Regions from separate parts of the Hydrogenophaga sp. FW305-3-2-15-A-LB1 genome, predicted to be linked through region 2. Evidence: riboswitches for the same ligand, from Rfam matches in the RefSeq annotation. Region 2 holds a riboswitch; the other holds the start of a gene.
What was found. A riboswitch is a leader RNA that binds a small molecule or an ion and turns the genes downstream of it on or off. The one in region 2 is predicted to bind glycine.
Positions count from the first base shown of each region.

Region 1: it holds a riboswitch for glycine, as region 2 does, so the genes downstream of both, AC3WPZ_RS15240 (penicillin-binding protein 1A) here and gcvT (glycine cleavage system aminomethyltransferase GcvT) in region 2, are expected to answer to the same signal.

Region 1 covers NZ_JBYTAE010000046.1:13,425-20,443, reverse strand. The annotation lists gene AC3WPZ_RS15260 (calcium:cation antiporter) at 1-454, shown strand, start outside; gene AC3WPZ_RS15255 (hypothetical protein) at 538-1,140, shown strand; gene AC3WPZ_RS15250 (ParD-like family protein) at 1,197-1,451, shown strand; gene map (type I methionyl aminopeptidase) at 1,451-2,242, shown strand; glycine riboswitch at 2,272-2,361, shown strand; gene AC3WPZ_RS15240 (penicillin-binding protein 1A) at 2,490-4,778, shown strand; gene minE (cell division topological specificity factor MinE) at 5,074-5,334, opposite strand; gene minD (septum site-determining protein MinD) at 5,338-6,153, opposite strand; gene minC (septum site-determining protein MinC) at 6,189-6,956, opposite strand.
Region 2 covers NZ_JBYTAE010000040.1:36,402-43,420, reverse strand. The annotation lists gene gcvP (aminomethyl-transferring glycine dehydrogenase) at 1-917, opposite strand, end outside; gene gcvH (glycine cleavage system protein GcvH) at 946-1,314, opposite strand; gene gcvT (glycine cleavage system aminomethyltransferase GcvT) at 1,352-2,536, opposite strand; glycine riboswitch at 2,542-2,646, opposite strand; glycine riboswitch at 2,659-2,773, opposite strand; gene AC3WPZ_RS13960 (hypothetical protein) at 2,805-3,308, opposite strand; gene AC3WPZ_RS13955 (SMP-30/gluconolactonase/LRE family protein) at 3,401-5,113, opposite strand; gene AC3WPZ_RS13950 (dihydrodipicolinate synthase family protein) at 5,238-6,170, shown strand; gene AC3WPZ_RS13945 (mandelate racemase/muconate lactonizing enzyme family protein) at 6,167-7,019, shown strand, end outside.

The sequences.
Region 1 (7,019 bases), on a different contig from region 2:
GAAGGATGTCTGGGTGCATTCGCTGCTGCTGCTGGCCATGATTGTTCCGATCGTTCTGCTGGGCCACCACCTGGCCGTCGTGCTCGACTACGGCATTGCGGCCGCGGGCGCGCCCGTGGCCGTGAGTGGCGTGCTCATCGCCCTGATCGTGTTCACCCCCGAGTCCTTGACCGCCGTGCGCGCGGCGCTGGGCAATGAGATGCAGCGGGCCGTCAACCTGTGTCTGGGTGCCTTTGTCTCCACCGTGGGGCTCACGGTTCCCGCGGTGCTGGCCATTGGCTTGTTGTACGACAAGCAGGTCGTCATGGGCATCTCCCACATGGACACGGCCCTGTTTGTGGCCACCGCCGTGCTGAGCATGCTCACCTTCAACGGCCAGCGCACCTCGGCGCTGCAGGGTTACATGCACCTCGCGCTGTTTGCCGTGTTCGCTGTGCTGTTGTTCTTTCCCTAGCCGCGCCATGGGCGGCCCACGGTGAATGTGGTCGAAACATCTGCGAACAGCATTTCAGCGGCCATGCGGGCAGACTAGGGCCCATGAAAATCCTTGCCCTTGTCTTCTCCCTGAGCGCCGTGGCGTTCGCGCCCATCCCGGTGATGGCGCAGCAGACCCCCGCGAAGCCCGCCGCCAAGCCGGTGGCCAAACCCACCACCACGACCAAACGCGCGCCGCTGGCGCGCTCCGCGGCCAAGGCCGTGGAAGAAGTGACGCCGATCGAAGAGGATTCCAGCGTGAACCTAACCGAAGCCGATCTCGCGGTCGCGCAGCGCGTGTACCTCGGCAACATCCCCTGCGAACTCGGCTCGGCTGTGGAGATCGTGCCCGCCAAGCGGCAGGGGTTCTTCATCGTGCAGGTGAAGAACATGCGCAACGCGCGGTACTACATGCACCCGGTGGAAAGCCGCACCGGTGCCATCCGTCTCGAAGACCCGAAGCGGGGCGCCATGTGGCTGCAGTTGGGCAACAAGTCCATGCTCATGAGCCAGCAACTGGGCAAGCGGCTGGCCGATGAATGCATGAGTCCCGAGCAGCTGACGCTGGCCGGTGAAATGAAGCGCAACCCGCCCAAGAGCCTGCTGGATCCGGTGGACCCCCCACCGGCCGCCGCGCCACCCACCCCGCCGGCCAACACCAACTAGCCGCCGTCCACCTTGAGGCGTATATAATTCATATACGTTTCATATAAAGGTGGTGAATGGGGATCGTCAAGATTTCGGACCTGATGCACGAGAACCTGCGCGTGGCGGGGAATGCGCTGAGCAGGTCCATCAATGCGCAGGCCGAACACTGGATGCGGGTTGGCATGCTGACCGAGCTTCACCCGGGGCTGGACCACCGGGAGATCTGCCAGCTGTTGGTGCGGGCGGAGCTCGCGGGGGGCCTGGACATCACCGTGGCGGCCGCGACCCCGCCGGGCAAGTCCCGCACAGCCCCGGCGGGCCAGCGCTAGTGGCTCGCGGCATCACCATCAAGTCCGCCGAGGACATCGAGATGGCGCGGCGCGCCGGCAGGCTGGCCGCGGAGGTGCTCGGCATGATCGAGCCCCACGTCGTCCCCGGGGTCAGCACGGAGACGCTGGACCGGATCTGCCACGACCACATCGTGAACGTCCAGGGCGCCATCCCGGCCAACCTGGGGTACCACGGGTACCCCAAGACCATCCTCACCTCCGTCAACCAGGTGGTCTGCCACGGCATCCCCTCGCCCGACAAGCTGCTGAAGAAGGGCGACATCATCAACATCGATGTGGCCGTCAACCAGGACGGCTGGTTCGGCGACACCAGCCGCATGTACTTCGTCGGCACACCCAACGTGCTGGCCCGGCGTCTGGTGGAGACCACCTACGAAGCCCTGCTGGCCGGCATCCGGCAGGTCAGGCCCGGCGCGACGCTGGGGGACATTGGCCATGCCATCCAGTCCGTCGCCCATCGAGAGCACTTCAGCGTGGTGCGCGAGTACTGCGGGCACGGCATTGGCCGGATCTACCACGAAGAACCGAACGTGCTTCACCATGGCCGGCGCGGCGAGGGGCTCAGGCTGGAGCCGGGGATGGTCTTCACCATCGAACCCATGCTCAACGCAGGCCGGCGCGAGACCCGGACCTTGGCCGATGGGTGGACCGTCGTGACCAAAGACCGCTCCCTGTCCGCCCAGTGGGAACACATGGTGGCCGTCACGCCCGAGGGACACGAGGTGCTCACGCCCTGGCCGGGTGGCACGGGTGCCCGCGCACCGGTGTGACGCCCGGGTTTTGACCCTCTGATAGACTGCGACGCTCTGCGGGAGAGCGAGGCGTGTCGCGCCTCCGCCGAAGGCGCAAACTCCCATGATCGCTCAGGCCACCGGACCGCAGACACATTTCGCCGACTGGAGAGAGGCCGAGCCGCACCGCGCGCGCACCGGCACACCGAAGGGGCAGACTGCCGACGCAGTCGAAACTCTCAGGTAAAAGGACAGGGGGAGAGGCGCTTTCACCTGAGCCTTGCCCATGTTCTCCTTTCGAACCCCTTTCACGGCCCGGTTCTTCGCCGCGCTGGCCCTTGGCCTGTGCATCGGCGTTGCCCTCGGCGCCGCCCATGCCTTGCACCGCCTGTGGCAGCAGGTGCCCGAGGTTGGTCACCTGGCCCACTACGAACCGATGCTGCCCATGCGCATCCACGCCAGGGACGGCAGCCTGCTCGCCGAGTACGGCGAAGAGCGGCGCGAGTTCGTGCCGATCGAGCGCATCCCGTTGCGCATGCAGCAGGCCTTGCTGGCCATCGAGGACGCGCGGTTCCACGAACACGGGGCGGTGGACTACGCGGGCCTCGTTCGCGCGGCGCTCGGCAACCTCCTGGCCGGTGGGCACGCGCAAGGTGGCAGCACCATCTCCATGCAGGTCGCGCGGGTCTTCTTCCTGAGCCGGGAGAAGACCTACCGGCGCAAGGTCATGGAGATCATGCTGGCCTACAAGCTCGAATCGGTCTACAGCAAGGACAAGATCCTGGAGCTGTACATGAACCAGATCTACCTGGGCGAACGGGCCTACGGTTTCGCGGCGGCCGCATCGGTCTACTTCGACAAGACGCTCGACCAGCTCAGCGTCGCCGAGGCGGCCATGCTGGCCGGCCTGCCCAAGGCGCCCTCCGCCTACAACCCGGTCGCCAACCGCGAGCGCGCCACCGTGCGCCAGCAGCACATTCTCAAGCGCATGCGCGAGCTGGGGCATCTCGATGAGCCGGCCTATGAGCAGGCCCGCGCCGAGCCCCTGACCTTGGCGCTGAACCACCCGTCGACCGACCCGGCATCGGCCTACGCGGTCGAACAGGTTCGCAAGATGCTGGTGGAGCGTTATGGGGACGAGGCCTACTCGCGGGGCCTGGATGTGACCACCACCATCCACGTGGCCGAGCAGCGCGCCGCCACCCATGCCTTGCGCGCCGGCCTGTTGAATGCACAGCACCAGCGCGGCCCCGCGGGGCCGGAAGGCCATCTGAAGCAAGCCGTGCAGGCCGACGACCCGGCCGGCATCCGCCGGGCCCTCGCGCCCTACCGGGACAGTGGCGCCTTGCGCGTGGCCACCGTGCTGGAAGCCTCGACCTCCGCCGGCATCACGGCCGCCCTGCGCGACGGCACCGTGATTCGCATTGCACGCCACACGCTGAGCCCGGGCAGCAGCGCGCTGCTCAAACCCGACGCACCGGCGCGCAGGCGCATCGAACCGGGTGCCGTCGTTCGTGTCGTGGCCGACACGGCCGGGCGCTGGCGGCTGACACAGCTGCCGCAGATGCAGGGCGCGCTGGTGTCCATCGATGCGAGGTCGGGTGAGATCCTGGCACTGGCCGGGGGCTTCGACTTTGCGTTCAACCAGTTCGACCACGCGGTGCAGGCGGTGCGCCAGCCGGGATCGACCTTCAAGCCCTTCGTGTTTTCCGCCGCGCTGGAAAAAGGCTATTTCCCCGGCACCCTGGTCGACGACACGCAGCGGCTGGTCACGCCCTCGGCGCGCGGCCGCAAGGCCTGGCGACCGCGCAACTACGGCAACCAGTACGAAGGCTTCATCACGGCCCGGCGGGCCCTGGCGCGCTCGAAGAACGTGGTGGCGGTCAACCTCATGGACGCCGCCGGCACGGAATATGTGCAGCAGTTCGCCACCCGTTTCGGTTTCGCGGCCGAGCTCAATCCTCCGATCCTGCCGCTGGCGCTGGGCGCGGGTGCGGTGACCCCGCTGCAGCTCACCGAGGCCTACGCGGTGTTCGCCAACGAAGGAGAACGGGTCGAGTCCCGCCTGGTGCTCAAGGTGAGCGAGCGCGGCGGTGCGGTGCTCTACGAAGCGCCGCCGGTGTCGCCCCGCGGCCAGGTGATCTCCCCACGCAATGCCTACGTGATGGACAGCATGCTGCGCGATGTGGTGCGGCACGGCACGGGGCGGCGAGCGAGCGCACTCGGGCGCGAGGACACAGCCGGCAAGACCGGCACGTCCAACGACGCACGCGATGCCTGGTTCGCCGGTTATTCATCGGGCGTCGCTTCGGTGGTGTGGATCGGGTACGACCAGTCGCGCAGCCTGGGCAACGCGACCGGGGGAAGCCTGGCATTGCCCGTCTGGACGGATTACATGAAGGTCGCCGTCGCCCAGCGGCCCGAGCAGGAGCGCCGCATGCCGGCGGACCTGGTGCCATGGGGCGACGACTACGTCTACCCGGAATCCCTGGAGGGCCCCTGCACCGTCGAGCCCCACACCTTCATCCAGGGCCCGTTCGAATGCCGCAGCGGCATCCCGGCCCCGGGGGAATGAAAAAGCGGCGTTGCTCGGCCCCGATTTGCCCCACAAACAGGCCCAGAGGAGAAGCCAGACAAGCTGGAAACCGCGTCCTTGCACCCTTCCAGCAAGAACATAGCAGCGCCGCGAAACCCGGGATGGGTGCGGCTCTTCCACCGCATCACGCCGGCAAGCCGGCGCCACCCCCTAGAGCATGGAGTCTAGGAATTGGCGGATGTTCCGCGCACCGGTGGCATGAAGTGGGCTGAAAACGGCCCGAGATGGGGGATCGGCGGCGCGAACTGCAAAAGTTCACCCGATCCGCCATCGATCACTTGCGGTCGGGCAGCTCAATCTTGACCTCGAGCACGTCCAGGTTGTCCTGGCGGTCGAGCTGGACCTTGATGTCGTCCGGGTTGATCTTGATGTACTTGCCGATCACCGCGACCAGCTCGCGCTGCAGCGCGGGCAGGTAGTCGGGCTCGGAAGCGCTGCGCCCGCTGCGCTCGTGCGCCAGGATGATCTGCAGGCGCTCCTTGGCGACGCTGGCGGTTTTCTTCTTTTCACCCAGCAGGAAAGACAGGATCGACATGCCTTACTTCCCTCCGAACAGGCGCTTGAAGAAGCCCACTTTTTCGGCCTCGATGAAGCGCAGCGGTTTGTCGGCACCGAGGAAACGGTCGATCACGTCGCTGTAGGCCTCGGCCACGTCCGTGCCCTTGAGGTGGATGGCCGGCATGCCCTGGTTGGAGGCGGTCAGCACGCTTTCGCTTTCCGGGATCACGCCGATCAGCTTGATGCGCAGGATGTCCTGGATGTCGCTGAGCGAGAGCATCTGGCCATCGGCCACGCGGCCCGGGTTGTAGCGCGTGATCAGCAGGTGTTCCTTGATCGGCTCCTTGCCCTCGATGGCGCGCTGCGTCTTGCTGCCCAGCATGCCCAGGATGCGGTCGGAGTCGCGCACGCTGGAGACCTCGGGGTTGGTCACCACCAGCGCCTCGTCGGCGTAGTGCATGGCCATGAGCGCACCGGTCTCGATGCCGGCGGGCGAGTCGCAAATGATGTACTCGAAGCCCATGGCCGACAGGTCGGTCAGCACCTTGTGCACGCCTTCCTGGCTCAGGGCGTCCTTGTCGCGCGTCTGGCTGGCGGCCAGCACGAACAGGTTGTCGCACTGCTTGTCCTTGATCAGGGCCTGGTTCAGGTTGGCCTCGCCCTGGATGACGTTGATCAGGTCGTACACCACGCGGCGCTCGCAGCCCATGATCAGGTCCAGGTTGCGCAGGCCCACGTCGAAATCGATGACGGCGGTCTTGTGGCCGCGCAGGGCCAGGCCCGAGGCGAAGCTGGCGCTGGTGGTGGTCTTGCCCACGCCGCCCTTGCCGGAGGTGACGACAACAATCTTGGTCATGGTGAAAGTCCTTCGATTCGAATAAGGGGTGAGACTCAGACGCCGATGGCGTCGATCACGAGTTTGTCGCCATCGGGCCCGGGCACCAGGCGCACCTGCGCGGTCTTGCCCTGGACCGATTCGGGCAAGGCCACTTCGCTGGTGCGGTAGATGCCGGCGATGGAAATGAGTTCGGGCGCCATGGACAGCGCGAAGATGCGCGCCTCCCCGTAGCCGCGCGCACCGGCGATGGCCTTGCCACGCAGCGGCGCGTACACGTGGATGTTGCCGTCGGCGATCACCTCGGCACCCGGGTTGACCATGGCCATGACCACCAGGTCGCGGCCGCGCGCGTAAACCTGCTGGCCCGAGCGCAGGGGCTTGTCGATCACCAGCGCACCGGGCATGGGCATCGGCTGGGGCGCGGCCACGGGTTCCGGCGAGGCGGTCTCGGTCGGTACCGCCGACGGGGCGGCCCGTTGCACGGTGGCATCGGGCGCGGGCGTGAGGCCGGCGGCCACGGCCAGCGCGGTCTGTTCGATGGTGCCGCCGCGCACGGCCAGGGGCGTGAGGCGGTGCTGGCGCAGCAAGGTCTGCAGCGCGCCGAAGTCGGGCAGGGCATGGGCCTCGGCCACGTTCAACGGGTGCAGGTCGATGACCACCGGATCGTGGTCGAAGAAATCGGGCATGTCGCCAAAACGCTGGGCGAACTCCTGCGCCAGGAGATCCAGGTTGGACGACTTGAGCATCAGGGCCACCAAAGGCAGGTGGGCGCTCTTGATTTCGAAGGTGGCGGGCGCGTTTCCTGCGAGGGCGACAGACATGGGCGAAACAGATCCAAAAACGGGCCAGCCGCAGGAACGCCGGGTCGGCAGGTCTGGCTGTGA
Region 2 (7,019 bases):
CCCGGCAGCGAGCGCTTGAATTCGTCGCGGCAGGCCATGTAGCCGGCGTGCGGGCCGCCCGCGCCCATGGGCATGCCGAAGCGCTGCGTGGTGCCGACCACGATGTCCGCGCCCATCTCGCCCGGGGGCTTGAGCAGGGTGAGCGCGAGCAGGTCGGCGGCGACGATGAAGGCGGCCTGCTTGCCGTGCACGGTGGCGGCGTCCTTGGTCCAGTCGTGCAGCCAGCCGCTGGAGGCGGGGTACTGGGTGAAGGCGGCGAAGTAGTCGCCGTCCGACAGCATGGCGGCCCATTCCTCGCCCGACATCGCGATCTTCACCGTGAGGCCCAGGGGTTTGGCGCGGGTCTGCACCACTTCGATGATCTGCGGGTGCACGTCGCCCGAGACGATGAAGGTGTTGCCCTTGCTCTTCACCGAGCGTTTGGCCAGGGTCATGGCCTCGGCGGCGGCGGTGGCTTCGTCGAGCATGGAGGCGTTGGCGATGGCCATGCCGGTGAGGTCGCTCACCATGGTCTGGAAGTTGACCAGGGCTTCCATGCGGCCTTGCGAGATCTCGGCCTGGTAGGGCGTGTAGGCGGTGTACCAGGCGGGGTTCTCCAGCACGTTGCGCAGGATCACGCCGGGCGTGAGCGTGCCGTGGTAACCCTGGCCGATGAAGCTCTTGAACACCTTGTTCTTCTGCGCCAGCGCCTTGAGCTCGGCCAGCGCCGCGGCCTCGGTGACGGCCGGTGGCAGCTGCATGCCCTGGCTGCGCGCGATGCTGCGCGGCACGATGCCGTCGATCAGCGCGCGGCGCGAGGCCTCGCCGATGACCGAGAGCATGTGGGCCTCGTCGGCCTGGCCGATGCCGATGTGGCGCGCCACGAATTCGGACGGGTTTTCGAGTTCACCGAGGGGTTTGACAGAGGGCATCAGCATGGAAGGCTCCGGCGGGAGAAGAGGCGGATCAGGCGTTGGCGAAGGTGTTGTAGGCGGTCTCGTCCAGCAGGGCGTCGACCTGGGCCGGGTCGGAGAGCTTGACCTTGAAGAACCAGCCGGCCTTGAGCGGGTCGGTGTTGGCCAGCGACGGGTCGGCGCGCAGGGCTTCGTTGACTTCGGTGACTTCGCCGCTGACGGGCATGTACACGTCGGCCGCGGCCTTCACGGACTCGACCACGCCGGCCACTTCCTTTTGCGCGAAGCTCTTGCCGACTTCGGGCAGGTCGACGAACACCACGTCGCCCAGCGCGTCCTGCGCGTGCACGGTGATGCCGACGGTGGCGATGCCGCCGTCAACGGTGATCCATTCGTGGTCTTCGGTGTACTTGGTGGTCATGAAAAAGCTCCTGAAAAAAGAAACGAAAAAAGTGAGATCAGCCGCGGAAGTATCGGTTGGGCACGAAGGGCATGGCGCTGACTTCCATGGGCACGGGTTTGCCGCGCACCATGGCCACCACGGGCGTGCCCAGGGCGGCGTGTTCGGGTGTGACGTAGCCGATGGCGATGGGCTTGTTGGCGCTGGGGCCGATGAGGCCGCTGGAGGTCTTGCCGATCACCTCGCCACTGGTGTTCTGCAGTTCGACGTTCTCGCGCACGGGCACCCATTCCTGGGCGATCAGGCCCACGCGCTTGCGGGTCAGCGGTTCGCTGCCGTCGAGCTGCGCGAGCACGCGCGCCGCGCCGGGGAAGCCGCCCGCGCGCGCGCCGCCGGTGCGGCGCACTTTCTGCATGGCCCAGTTGAGCCCGGCTTCCACCGGGGTGGTGGTGGTGTCGATGTCGTTGCCGTAGAGGCACAGGCCGGCTTCGAGGCGCAGCGAGTTGCGCGCGCCCAGGCCGATGGGCATCACTTCGGGCTGGGCCAGCAGGGTGCGCACGAACTGGTCGGCGCGGTCGCCGGGCAAGGAGATTTCGAAGCCGTCTTCGCCGGTGTAGCCGCTGCGGGTGATGAAGAGGTCGGCACCGTGCCACGGGAAGGGCGAGCCGGTCATGAAGATCAGTTTTTCGACGCCGGGCACGAGGCGCTGCAGCACGTCCACCGCCAGCGGGCCCTGCAGCGCGAGCAGGGCGCGGTCGGGCAGGGGGATGACTTCGCAGCGCGAGCCGATGCGCGCCTGGATGTGCGCGATGTCACCAGCCTTGCAGGCGCCGTTGACGATGACGAAGAGGTCGTGCCCGCGGTTGACGAACATCAGGTCGTCGATGATGCCGCCCTCGTCGTTGAGCAGCAGGCCGTAGCGCTGCTTGCCCACGCCGAGGTCGATCACGTCCACCGGCATGAGCGTCTCGAAGGCGGCGGGGGCGTCGGGCCCGACCAGGCGCAGCTGGCCCATGTGCGAGACGTCGAACAGGCCGGCGGCCTTGCGGGTGTGGTGGTGTTCGGCCATGAGGCCGGTGGGGTACTGCACCGGCATGTCGTAGCCGGCGAAGGGCACCATGCGGGCGCCCAGTTCGACGTGGAGCTTGTGCAGCGGGGTCTGGAGAAGCGGGGCGGCGGCAGCGGGCACGGCAGAGGCTTTCAGGCAAGGGGGCAGGCCCCGGTGGGGCGAAACACGGTTCATCCGTGCGCTGCCCCACTGTCCGCTTTACCTGAGAGATTCACGCGGGCGATGCCGCGCTTGCTCCTTCGGTGGGCCGCTTCGAGGAACGGCCTCTCTCCAGGGGGGTACACCGGCCTCGCGGCCCGTGTTTGCCAGTCCTTTTGCCTGAGCGTTCAGGGCACCCGGTGTGCGGTGCCGCCTGCGCCTTCGGCGAGCCTTCTCCGGGGACCGGATCGGCTTCTCTCCTGACCCGGCGAGTGTATCGCACGGCGTCCGGCGGGCCGGTGTTTCAGGGCGTTTCCAGGGCCGATTCGGGCAGCAGGCGGGCCAGCCGCTCGCGGATGCCGTCGGCGCGTTCGCTGCCGGCCAGGCGCTCCACGTCGGCCATCATGGCCCGGCTGACGGCCAGCATGTCGCCCACGTCGCGCGCTTCGCGCAGGGCGTCGCGGTAGCGCTGGGCCATGGCCTTGTCGCGCGGGGCGAACATGCGCTCGCTCAGGTCGAACAGGAACATGCGCGCGCTGGCGAGCGAGCGGGGGCCGGAAAAGGCGTCGGCGGAGACGGTGGGCGGGGTGTTGGCCGGCGTGCGGGGCGGCGGTGGTGCTTCGTCCACAAGGTAGCCGCGCGAGATCAGGTCGGCCGCGAGCGTGGGGCCCTGGCCCTCGAACAGGGCGAACAGCTCGGCATCGGGTTTGCGGCCATCGGCCAGCAGCAGCAGGGCGCGCTCGCGCTGCGCGAGTTGGCGTTGCCCGGGTCGCAGCTCGGCGCGGCCCTTCTGGGTCTTGTTCAGCATGGCATCTCGGCGTCGTTCACGGAGCCTGCACTGTGGACAGCCCATGTGACGGCGCGGTGAACACCGCGCAGGTAACCGGCCTGCGGTCGGTTTCAGCCGGCGAACGTGGTTTCCGGCAGGCCGCGCACGCCCGGCACTTCCAGGGCAAACATCGCGCCCGACAGCGGTGCGCTGGCCAGCGCCTGCGAGCCCAGCCGCACCGAAGCGCTGGTCACATAGAGCGTGCCGAGGTCGGCGCCGCCAAAGCAGCAGCTGGTGGGCCGTGGCACCGGCAGGCGCACCCGCATCAGCTCGCGGCCGTCGGGGCCGAAGCGCGCCAGTTCCCAGCCGTCCCACACGGCCACCCAGAGGCAGCCCTCGGCATCCACCGTCAGGCCGTCGGGTTTGCCTTCGCCCGCGCCGAAGACCACGAGGGGGCGGCGGTTCGCGATGCGGCCGGCCGCGAGGTCGAAGTCGTATTCGTAGATGGTCTTGCGGAAGGTGTCGGTGAAATACATCCGCGTGTTGTCGGGGCTGAAACCCAGGCCGTTGGGCACGGTGAAGCCGCTGTCGACCTTCTCCCAGCTGCCATCCGGATCGACGCGAAAGAGGTTGCCCCGGTTGGCCATGGCGCCCATGTCCATGGAGCTGACCCACAGCCGGCCGCGCCGGTCGCACTTGCCGTCGTTGTATCGGTTGCCCGGGCGGGCGGATTCGGGGTGGGCGAACAGGGTCATGCGGCCCGAGTCGGGCGCCATGGCCATCAGGCCCGAGGGCGTGGCGAGCAGCAGGCCACCGGAGGCCATGGGCACGACCATGCTCACCATGGCGCCCAGCGGTGTTTCGCGCAGCACCCCGCTGGCGGCGTCGAGCTGGTGGATGGCCGGCGCGAGGATGTCCACCCAGTACAGCGCGTTGTCGCGGGGCGACCAGACCGGGCCTTCGCCCAGCAGCGCCCGCGCCTCGCCGATGGCATGCACCTCGGGCGTGGGCGCCGCGGGGGGCTCGGTGTGCGCCAGCAGCGACATCGGCTGGCCCGCCGCGCTGTGCGTGATGGTGCGGGCCGCGCCGATCAGCTCGGCCGACAGGCTGTGCGCGCGCCGCGCATCCAGCTGCGCCGCGCTGGCCGTCACGGCCACGGCCCCGATGGCGCGGCCCTCGTAGTCGAACACCGGCGCGGCCACGCTCACGCGCTCGGCGTCGTATTCACCCACTTCCAGCGCGTAGCCGCGTGCGCGGGTGAGGTCGAGCTCGGCCCGCAGCGCCTCGTTGTCCACGATGGTGTGCTCGGTGAAGCGCTCCAGCAGCGAGGCGGCCAACAGCTGGGCCTGCTGCGCGGGCGCCAGGCAGGCCGCGATCGCCTTGCCGGCCGCGCTGGCGTGCAGGGGCAGGCGCATGCCCACCTTGGAGGCGACCTGCGGTTCGCGGCCAGCGTCCTCGCTGGCCACCACCACCATCTGTTGGCCACTGAGCACCACCAGTTGCACGCTTTCGTCGAACGCGTTGCGCAGGCGCACCAGTTCGTCCTGGGCCGCCACGCGCAGATCGAAATCGCTCCAGACCTCGTGCGCCAGTTCCAGCAACCGGAACCCGAGCAGGAAGGTCTTGTTGTAGCTGTCGTGGCGCAGCAGGCCTTCGCGCACCAGCGTGCCCAGCATGCGGTGCAGCGTGGCTTTGGGCAGGGCCGAGGCGCGCTGCAGTTGCGTGAACGTCATGGGCGCGCGCGCCGCCGACACCAGATTGAGCACGGCCATGGCTTTCTCCAGCACCCCCAGGCCCGGGGCGGTGGTGGCGGAGGTCGAGGCGGGATGAGCGGTTTCTGACATGGCGGGTGCGGGAATTCTAGGGGAGGTCAACCCAGGGTAAGTACCAATGAATGGAACTTGTTTGTCAAACATCGCGGGATCTACAATTGAAGTTCCATTCAACGGAACAAATTGGATTCACGACGTGACATCACCTGCATCGCTTGCCGGGGTCTACCCCGTTCTCCCCACGCCTTTCGACGCCGCCGGCCAACCGGACGCGCAGGCCCTGCGCGGCCTGGTGCGCTACCTGCTTGAAGCGGGTGTGGATGGCATCACCTACCCGGGCGTGGCCAGTGAAGTTGGCCAGCTCAGCGTGCCCGAGCGCCTGTCGCTGACTGCCGCCGTGCTGGAGGAAGTGGCGGGCCGGGTGCCGGTGGTGGCGGGGGTGTCCAGCGCCCAGGCGGCCACCACGATCGAGCTGGCGCGGGCCGCGATCGCGCAGGGCGCGGCCGCGCTGATGGTGGCGGTGCCGCCGGACCGCCCGACGGTGGCCACCCAGGTCGAGTACTTCCGCGAGGTGTCGGCGGCCGTGCCGGGCGCGGTGCTGGTGCTGCAGAACGTGCCGCAGCCAGTGGGGGCCGGCCTCGACCCCGAGGCGATCGTGGAAGTGGCGGCCGTCGTTCACGCGATCCGCTACGTGAAGGAAGAGACCCTGCCCAGCGGCCAGCGCCTGACGGTGCTGCGCGAGCGCGGCCCCGCCAGCCTGGTGGGGGTGTTCGGCGGCGCGGGTGGGCGCTACATCACCGACGAACTGCGGCGCGGCGCGGCCGGCACCATGCCGGCGATCGAGCTGGCCGAAGTGCATGTGGCGCTGTTCAAGGCCCACCGCGCGGGCGACGCGGCGCGTGTGCGCGAACTGTTCACGCGCATGCTGCCCATCCTCAACGTGCAGGCGGTGTTCCGCTGGTCGCTCACCAAGTACGTGCTGAGTGCCCGCGGCCTGCTGCCGTGCGAGCACCAGCGCGCGGCCGGCCCGCGCCTGGACGCGCTGGACAAGGCCGACGTGGACGCCTTCCTGGGCGACTTGCAGGACCTGTTGTTGCCCACGCACCCGCTGCGGAGGCGCGCGGGATGAGTGGGCCGCGCATCGCTGCGGTCGAGACCTTCGTGGTCTCGTTGCCGCGCGACACGCCCTACCTCGGCCCGCTGGGTGAGGGCGAGCAGGTCAACGCGCGCGGTTACCTTGTGCGCCAGGGCAACCGCACGATCTACCCGAGCACCGACATGTCGGTGCTGATCATGGTGACGGCCGAGGATGGCACCTGGGGTTGGGGCGAGACCTACGGCATCGTCGCGCCCGAGGCGGTCACGGCCCTGATCGACGACGTGCTCGGGCCGGTGATCCTCGGGCGCGACCCGCGCGATGCGACCGCCATCCACGAGGACCTCTACGACCTCATGCGCGTGCGTGGGGCCTCGGGCGGCTTCTGGGGCGACGCCATCGCGGGCATCGACATCGCGCTGTGGGACCTCGCCGGCAAGCTCGCCGGCCTGCCCGTGGCCAAGCTGCTGGGCGGCCAGCGCACGGTGCGCGTGCCGGCCTACGCTTCAGGCCTGCCGGGCAGGACACTCGCCGACAAGGTGGCGCTGGCGCGCGATTTCGCGGCGCGCGGGTTCACCGCCTTCAAGTACGCGGCGGCGGTGTCGTTCGAGGGCATCGTCGATGAGATGCGCGCGCTGCGCGAGGCGCTGGGGCCGCGCGCGAAGCTGATGGTCGACCTGCACTGGAAGTTCGATGCGGGCGAGGCGATCCAGCTCATCGATCGGCTCGCACCCTTCGCTCCGTACTTTGTCGAGGCGCCGTGCGCCGCCGAGGATCTCGAAGGCCAGGCGCGTGTGGCCGCCGCCGTGCGCGTGCCCGTGGCGCTGGGCGAGGAGTGGCGCTCGGTGCACGAGGCGCTGCCGCGCTTCGAGCGCCGCGCGA